One region of the Mesorhizobium sp. CNPSo 4670 genome, then DNA from elsewhere that is predicted to be linked to it. Evidence: predicted binding sites of a transcription regulator. Region 1 holds the regulator's gene; the other holds the start of a gene.
What was found. Region 1 encodes PhoB, which activates phosphate uptake and scavenging genes when phosphate is short. Its sites were predicted from a motif close to TGTCATNNANCTGTCAT; they were not measured.
Positions count from the first base shown of each region.

Region 2: olsB (l-ornithine N(alpha)-acyltransferase) is a predicted target of PhoB. The motif match lies at 2,372-2,388, and genes of this name have one in related genera.

Region 1 is NZ_JBWJFQ010000005.1:96,937-101,358, forward strand. Features, by position in the region: gene AC0ZT5_RS11300 (ROK family protein) at 31-1,278, shown strand; gene phoB (phosphate regulon transcriptional regulator PhoB) at 1,433-2,122, opposite strand; gene phoU (phosphate signaling complex protein PhoU) at 2,142-2,849, opposite strand; gene pstB (phosphate ABC transporter ATP-binding protein PstB) at 2,875-3,681, opposite strand; gene pstA (phosphate ABC transporter permease PstA) at 3,678-4,422, opposite strand, start outside.
Region 2 is NZ_JBWJFQ010000010.1:137,633-142,054, reverse strand. Features, by position in the region: gene grpE (nucleotide exchange factor GrpE) at 1-607, shown strand, start outside; gene AC0ZT5_RS18340 (trimeric intracellular cation channel family protein) at 716-1,348, shown strand; gene olsB (l-ornithine N(alpha)-acyltransferase) at 1,434-2,309, opposite strand; gene AC0ZT5_RS18330 (response regulator) at 2,515-4,422, opposite strand, start outside.

The DNA of each region.
Region 1 (4,422 bases):
GCTGCAGCGACCGGGAGGATGTGAAAAAGCATGTCGGTCGGAATCCGCCACGACGATCTGCGCCGCCGCAACCGGGCGATGGTGATTGCGGCCGTGCGCCGCGCCGGACAGCCGTCCCGCACCGAGATCGCCGCGACCACGGGCCTCAGCCATTCGACCATATCGGCGATCTCCTCCGACCTCATCGGCGAAGGCATCCTGACTGAGAGCAAGCCGAGCGAGGCCGGCTCGCTCAAACGCGGCCGGCCGCAGGTCGGCCTCGGCCTCAATCCGGAAGCGGCGGCGGTGATGACCGTGGTGTTGTCGCTGAACTTCCTCTCGGTCGCCGTCATCGACTATGCCGGCCAGGTGATCGCCGAGGAACAGCGCCGGCTGGACACGCTGACCATGTCGCGCGACGCGCTGGTCGGTGAATGCGTTGCCATCGTACGCCGTCGTCTCGAAGACCCCGACCTCGACGTCCGCAGTGTCGCCCGCATCGCGCTGGCGATCCAGGGCATCACCGACACGCGTGCCCGCGCCATGCTGTGGTCACCGATCACGCCGCACACCGATATCGCCTTCGCCGACATACTCGAGGACGAGTTCGGCATCCCCGCCACCATGGAGAACGACTGCAATATGATGGCGATCGCGTTGCGCTGGCGCGACCCTGATCGCTACCGCGACGACTTCATCGCCATCCTGTTGTCGCACGGCATCGGCATGGGCCTGGTGTTGAAGGGCGAGTTGTTCACTGGCACTCATTCCTCAGGCGGCGAGTTCGGCCATATGATCCATCGGCCGCACGGCGCGCTGTGCCGCTGTGGTCGGCGGGGCTGCGTCGAGGCCTATGCCGGCAACTATGCCATCTGGCGGAACGCAAGGCAGATGAGCGAGGACGCGGAACCGGTGGCCGATGTCAGTGACGCCGACATGCGCGCCCTGGCGAGCGCGGCCCGCGAAAGGGATGGACCCGAGCGCGAGGCCTATCGCAAGGCCGGCGAGGCACTCGGCTACGGTCTCGGCAGCCTGTTCGCGCTGATCGATCCGGCGCCCGTCGCCATGGTCGGTGTCAGCGCCGCCGCCTTCGACCTGATCGAGCCGGCATTGCGCGAGGCGATTGCGCAGACCGCCGGCGGCCAGCATTCGCAATCGATTTCCTTCGACACCGAACCGAACGAACTGCCACTGATCCGCGAAGGCTGCGCGACGCGGGCGCTGACCTTCGTAGACCAGGAGATTTTCGCGCCCGGCACGCAGGCGAGATCCGGCCTCGGCGGCAAGAACGTTGCGTGAATAACGCGTCGGGATGTGTTGAGATTCAGGTTAGGCCGAGTCGAGAATGGCGGGTTCCGAGAACCGGAACGGAGCGGACATTTGGATCCGTGAGTACCGGAAGCGCTGGAAACTGCCGTTCGCAGGCAGGCATCACCTGAATATCAGCATATCCCTAATCTTCCCGGATTGCGTAGCCCGCCCCACGAATGGTGCGGATGACATCGGGCATGCGGCCATTGTTGACCGCCTTGCGCAGCCGGCCGACATGCACGTCGACCGTGCGTTCGTCGATGTAGATCGTCTCGCCCCAGACATTGTCGAGCAGCTGGCTGCGCGAGAACACACGGCCGGGATGGCGCATCATGAATTCGAGCAGGCGGAATTCGGTCGGTCCGAGCCGAATCTCGCTCTTCTTGCGATAGACCCTGTGCGATTCACGATCGAGCACGATGTCGCCGACCTTGAGCACGCTGGACAGCACTTCCGGCTTGGCGCGGCGCAGCAGCGCCTTGACCCTGGCCATGAACTCCGGCGTCGAGAACGGCTTGACCAGATAATCGTCGGCGCCGGTCGAGAGGCCGCGCACACGATCGCTTTCCTCGCCACGCGCGGTCAGCATGATGATCGGCAGCCGCTCGGTCTCGGGACGCATCCTTAGCCGGCGGCAGAGTTCGATTCCGGAAACCGCCGGCACCATCCAGTCCAGCACCAGAAGGTCGGGGACGTTCTCCTGCAGCCGGATCTCGGCCTCGTCGCCGCGCGTCACCACCTCGACCTGGTAGCCCTCGGACTCCAGATTGTAGCGGAGCAGCACACCCAGCGGCTCCTCATCCTCCACCACCATGATTCGTGGCGCGATCATCGACTGGTCACCCCTGCCGTCATGCCGCCGGCGCGGACATTGCCGTCTCGTCCTGCTTCGGACGATTGGCGGGCAGCTGCGTACCGGTCAAAACATAATACGCATTTTCCGCGATGTTGGTGACGTGATCGCCGATGCGTTCGAGGTTCTTGGCGCAGAACAACAGATGCGTGCAGGCGGTGATGTTGCGCGGGTCTTCCATCATGTAGGTCAGGAGTTCGCGGAACACGGAGGTGTATTTGACGTCGATGCGCTCGTCGTCGGCGCGCAGCTTCGCCAAAGCCGCCGCGTCGCGCGCCGTATATTCCTCGATGACGCCCTGCACCTGGATCAGCACCAGCTGCGCCATTGCGTCGATGGAGTGCGACAGGTCGCGTGGGGTGACGCTGAGGCCGACGGTGCCGACGCGCTTGGCGATGTTCTTGGCAAGGTCGCCGATACGCTCGAGGTCGCCGGCCATGCGGATCGAACCGACGACATGGCGCAGATCGTCGGCCATCGGCTGACGCTTGGCGATCAGTGTGATGGCGCGGTCGTCGAGTTCACGCTGGCGCGCATCCATGATCGCATCGTCGGAGACGACGCGCTGCGCCAGGGCGTTGTCGGAATTCAACAGCGCCTTGGTGGCGCCGCCGACCATCGAGCCGGCGAGGTCGCCCATGTCGCGGATCAGCCTGCTGATCTGTCCGAGATCCTCGTCGAAAGAAGCCACTGTGTGTTCGCCCATGATCTTAGTCCTCGTATGCCTGAGCTCAGCCGAAGCGGCCGGTGATGTAGTCCTGCGTGCGCTTCTCGCGGGGCGACGTGAAGATCTTCTCGGTGCGGTCGAACTCGACCAGTTCGCCCAGATACATGAAGGCCGTCTGCTTCGACACGCGCGCCGCCTGCTGCATGTTGTGGGTGACGATGACGATCGTGTAGTCGGCTTGCAACTCGTCGATCAGCTCTTCGATCTTGGCGGTCGACAGCGGGTCAAGCGCCGAGGCCGGCTCGTCGAGCAGGATGACTTCCGGCTTCACCGCCACGGTGCGGGCGATGCAGAGTCGCTGCTGCTGGCCGCCTGAGAGGCTGAGGCCGCTGGCGTTGAGCTTGTCCTTGACTTCGGTCCACAGTGCGGCGCGCTTCAGCGCCTGCTCGACACGGCCGTCCATCTCGGACTTGCTGATCTTCTCGTAGAGCCTGACGCCGAAGGCGATGTTTTCATAGATCGACATCGGGAACGGCGTCGGTTTCTGGAACACCATGCCGATCTTGGTCCGCAGCAGGTTGAGGTCCTGCGAGCGGTCGAGAACGTTCTGCCCGTCGAGCAGCACCTGGCCCTCGGCCGTCTGCTTGGGATAGAGCTCGTAGATGCGATTGAAGACGCGCAGCAGCGTCGACTTCCCGCAGCCCGAAGGTCCGATGAAGGCGGTGACGCTGCGCTCGGGCAGCGACAGCGTGATGTCCTTCAGCGCCTTGCTCTGGCCGTAGTAGAAGTTGAGGTTCTTGACCTCGATCTTGGCCTTGCCGGCAATTGCCTCGGCGGCGATCGTCATGTCTGGAGACAACATCTGGCTCATTTGTCCTCTCTGCGTCCGGTCAGGCTGCGAGCAAAGATGCTGAGCGCGAGAACCGTCAATGTGATGATGAGTGCACCGGTCCAGGCCAGTTGCTGCCATTCCTCGTAAGGGCTGAGAGCGAACTGGAAGATGGTCACTGGCAGGCTGGCCATCGGCGCGTTGAGATTGCTCGACCAGAACTGGTTGTTGAGCGCTGTAAAGAGCAGCGGCGCCGTCTCGCCGGAGATACGGGCGATCGACAGCAATATGCCGGTGACGATGCCTGAAAGGGCGGCGCGGTAAGCGACCGACTTGATGACCACCCAGCGCGGCGCGCCGATCGCGGTGCCGGCCTCGCGCAACGCGTTCGGCACCAGGTTGAGCATGTCCTCGGTGGTGCGAACGACGACCGGGATGACCAGGATGGCAAGCGCGACAGCGCCGGCGATCGCCGAGAAATGCCCCATCGGCCGGACCATCAGTTCGTAGACGAAAAGGCCGATGATGATCGACGGCGCCGACAAAAGGATGTCATTGATGAAGCGCACCACGGTGGTGAGCTTCGAAAAGCGTCCGTATTCGGCCATGTAGGTGCCGGCCAGCACGCCGATCGGTGTACCGACGACGACGCCGATAATGGTCATCACGATGCTGCCGTAGATGGCGTTGAGCAGGCCGCCGGCATCGCCGGGCGGCGGCGTCATTTCGGTGAACACCGCAAGATTGACGCCGGACAGGCCCTTGTAGAGCAGCGCGCCGAGG
Region 2 (4,422 bases), on a different contig from region 1:
CGCGCCCGATGAAGTCGAGGCGACCGAGGCCAATGCCGAGCGCACGGAAGGCAGCATCGATGGCGACTATGAAGCCCTTGTGCGGCTGCTGAAGGAAAATGAGGACCTGAAGGACCGCGCGCTGCGTGTCGCGGCCGAGATGGAAAACCTCCGCCGCCGCACCGCGCGCGACGTGCACGACGCGCGCACTTACGCGGTGGCGAATTTCGCGCGCGACATGCTGTCGGTGTCGGACAATCTGCGCCGCGCGCTCGACGCCATCCCGGCTGAAGCCAAGGCATCCGGGGACGCCGGCTTCAAGGCGCTGATCGAAGGCGTCGACCTCACCGAGCGCGCCATGCTGTCGGCGCTGGAACGGCATGGGGTCAAGAAACTCACGCCTGAAGGCGAGAAGTTCGATCCCAATTTCCACCAGGCTATGTTTGAAGTGCCCAATCCGGATGTCCCGGCAAACACCGTGGTCCAGGTCGTGCAGCCGGGCTATTCGATCGGCGAGCGGGTGCTGCGCCCGGCCATGGTCGGCGTCGCCAAGGGCGGCCCGAAGGTTGCGGCCGAAGCGGCAGTCGAGCCTGGGCCTGTCAATGAGCAGGCTGAGAAAGACGCCTGATGAGAGTGAGTAGCGAATAGGGAGTAGCGAGTAGGAAATAGTTGATAGCGGCCAAGTGGCTTCGTGCTATTCCCTATTCGCTACTCCCTTCTTGCTATTCGCTCACTCATGAACCCCATCGCGCTTCTCGACTATGCCGGCGTCGCCGTCTTTGCCGCGACCGGGGCGCTTGCTGCTTCACGCAAGCAGCTCGACATTATCGGTTTCCTGTTCCTGGCCAGCGTCACCGGCATCGGTGGTGGCACGTTTCGCGACCTGATCCTCAACGTACCGGTGTTCTGGGTGGGAAACCGGGACTATGTGCTGATCTGCGCGGTGGTGGCGGTGGTGGTGTTCTTCACCGCGCACCGTGTCGAATCCCGTTACAAGCTGCTGCTTTGGCTCGACGCCATCGGCCTTGCCGCGTTTTCCGTGATGGGCGCGGCCAAGGGACTTGCCATCACCGGCTCGCCGGCGGTGTCGGTGATCACCGGCATGCTGACCGCTACATTCGGCGGTATCCTGCGTGATCTTCTGGCGGGGGAGCCTTCCGTGCTGCTGAGGCCCGAAATCTATGTCACGGCCGCGCTCGTCGGCGCTGCCATCTTTACAGCAGGCGATGTTGCTGGCTTGCCGCAGATTGTCTCAGGATTGGCCGGCTTCGCCGCGGCGTTCGCCGTGCGCGGTGGGGCGCTCCGCTTCGGTTGGGCATTTCCCCCTTACAAGAGCCGGCCCGGCCGGCGACCGGAAGATATTCCGTGAAAGAGGGAATAGCGAATAGGGAGTAGCGAATAGTGGTTGTTGCCGCGCAACTCCGGCCACGACGTCCTATTCGCTATTCGGCTATTCACGCAGCGAAGCGCTGGGCTTCCCCGCCATAATAGTTGACGTAGCGGGCGCCGATTTCCTTTACGGGCATCACGACGAACACGTCGACCGTCGAGAATTCGCGGTCGATAACGCAGCCATCGCCGATGCGGGCGCCGACTCGCAGATAACCCTTGACCAGCGGCGGCATCGCCGCAATCGCCGCCTTGGCGTTGACCGCCTCTATCGGCATCAGATCCATCGAACAGTAGCGCCCGGACACCGCGCGCACGTCCCAGGCCGAATTCGTCCGGCAGTGATGGGCGAGATAGGTAAGCGCCTCGGCATGCGCCGCCGGCACGGTGCCGTGGAAGGACGCGCAGCCGGTCATCACACCGATTTCGTAATGGTTGATATAGGCCCAGATACCTTGCCACAGCGCCTCAATGGTGCGCTTCGACCGATATTCAGGCAACACGCAGGAGCGGCCGAGCTCGAGAAAACGCTGGCCGGGGTGACGGGCGATGAGCTTGGTCAGCTCGAATTCACCTTCGGAATAAAATCCTCCAGCGGCGGCCGCGATTTCTTGCCGCAGCAGGCGATAGGTGCCGACGATACGGCGATGTTCGGGGCCGGAAAGCGAAGTATCGAAGACGAGCAGATGGTCGCAGAGCGGATCGAACCGGTCGGCGTCACGGCGATCCGGCGCCTGGAACAAATCCTTCCTGGCGCCGAGTTCATCGTAGAATACCCGGTAGCGGACTTCCTGCGCGGCCGCGATCTCGGCCTCGTTGCGGGCGAGCCGCACTTCGAGATTACCGATACGGCCGAGTGCTGCGCCCTTTATGACGGAATCGACGTTACGCCCGGCAAGCAAGGCGCTGCTGGCGTTCGGCCGAGTGTCACATTCCGGCATAACTGTATGCACGAGGATTCTCCTTCGAGCCATCCCTCTTGGCACGGGGATACGGTGTAGGTGCAACAGGATTGTGACAGTACCGTGATACGACCTCGTGGGCAATACTTCGTCGGCTGGCGAATACGGTCAACCGGCTACGTTACGCCAGCGGGCGGGTTGGATGGGCGGTCGAAGTTCCTGACCTTCGGTTCGGGATCATGCCCTAGGCCGCGACCTGTCCCTCGACGGCATTGACCAGCGCGTCGGGGTCGAGTGGCTTGGTAACGAAGCCGCTGGCGCCATGGGCAAGCACCGCATGGCGGGTCTTTTCCTGGCTATCCGCCGACAGCACCATGATCGGCACCGGCGGCACGGCGGTTTCCTCCTCGTAGCGGCGGATGGCAGCAATCGCGTCCAGCCCGTCCATGACCGGCATGTGAAGGTCCATCAGGACCACGTCGAAGCGATGGCTGTGCCCGGCGCCGGTGACAGCCTCGACGGCGGCCTTGCCGTTGCCAACCACCTTGACGCGATGTCCGGCCTTCAGCAGCGTGGCGCGGGCAAGCATGGCGTTGATGTCGTTGTCCTCGGCGATCAGCACCGACAGGCCCCGTTGGCGGCTGCCTACGGCACGAAGCGCGGGTGCGTGACGGTTTTCCGGCTGGGGCTGGGCGAGGGCGGAAGCATTGCTGCTCAACAGCACACGCAGAAGCGTTCCGCCACGCACCGGCCTGGCAAGGAAGGTTGCGTAGCCGCTGGCGCGGAACTCGCCAAGCATGCCGCGGTCGGTCGGCGCGATCAGGGTGATGGCCTCGCAGTCGGCGAAACCGCTCTGGCGCAGGCGCTTGAGCAGCCTTCCGTCGCTCTCTTCCATCGCCGCGTCGACCAGGAGCACATCGCAGCCGTTGGCAAAGGGCGCGGCCTGCGCGACGGTGGTGGCGACATCGACCGCGCCGCCATTGGCGCGGATGGTGCGGGCGATGGCATCGGCCTCGACGGCGTTTTTCGACAGGATCACCGCGCGCTTGCCCGAAAGCGCGTTCTGTCGGCTCTGCGGCGCTTCCGTGGCCGATATTGCCGGGATTTCGAAGACGAACTCGGATCCCTGACCGAACCGGCTCGATACTGAAATCGTGCCGCTCATGGCGGCCACCAGGCGTTTGGAGATGGCAAGGCCGAGGCCGGCCCCGCCATGCGTGCGCGTCGACGTGCCGTCGGCCTGCTCGAACTCCTCGAAAATGCGTTCCAGGTCGTCTTCATGCAGACCCGGACCGGTGTCGGCGATCGTGAAGCAGATGCGGTCGGTGGTTTCGGTGCGCGCGCGTGCGATGCTCACCAATACACCGCCGCTGTCGGTGAACTTGATGGCATTGCCGATGAGGTTGAGCAGCACCTGCCTGACCTTGCCCGGATCGGCGGTGATCAATTGGGGCACGTCGGGTTCGACATGGCAGCCCAGCCCGATATCCTTGGCGAAGGCGCGGGCAGCGAGCAATTCGACGATGTTGTCGGCGATTTCGCGCACCGACATCGGCTGCGGCTCCGGGTCGAAGCGCCCCGCCTCGATCTTGGAGTAATCGAGCAGATCCTCGATCAGGGCAAGCAATGCGCTGGCCGACGTCGAGACGGCGCCGACATAGGTCTGCTGTTCCGGCGACAGGCTGGTGTCGGCCAGCAACCTGGCCATGCCCATGATGCCGTTCATCGGCGTGCGAATTTCATGGCTGACCGTGGCGAGGAAGCGCGATTTGGCCTGGCTGGCGTATTCGGCCCGCTCGCGAGCGGTGATCAGCGAGGATTCGGCGCGTTTGCGGGCGGTGATGTCGCGCGCGATGGCGCGATGCGAAACGGCGCCGCTGTCCTTGTCGCGCACCGACAGTTCGATCCACGAAAACCAGCGCGGACCGCTCGGCGTGCGGATGGAGACATCGGTGGAACTCAGGCATTCATGATCGGAAAAGGCAGCATCGGGAACGATGCCGACATCGATGCCGAGTTCCGCCAGGGTCTTGCCGGCGAGGTCGCGTTGATCGCTTTCGACGAGGTCGGCGAAGATCTTGTTGGCATAGACGATGTAGCCATCGCGGTCGCGATGAATGACGAGGTCGCCAAGTGCGTCGATCAGCCCGCG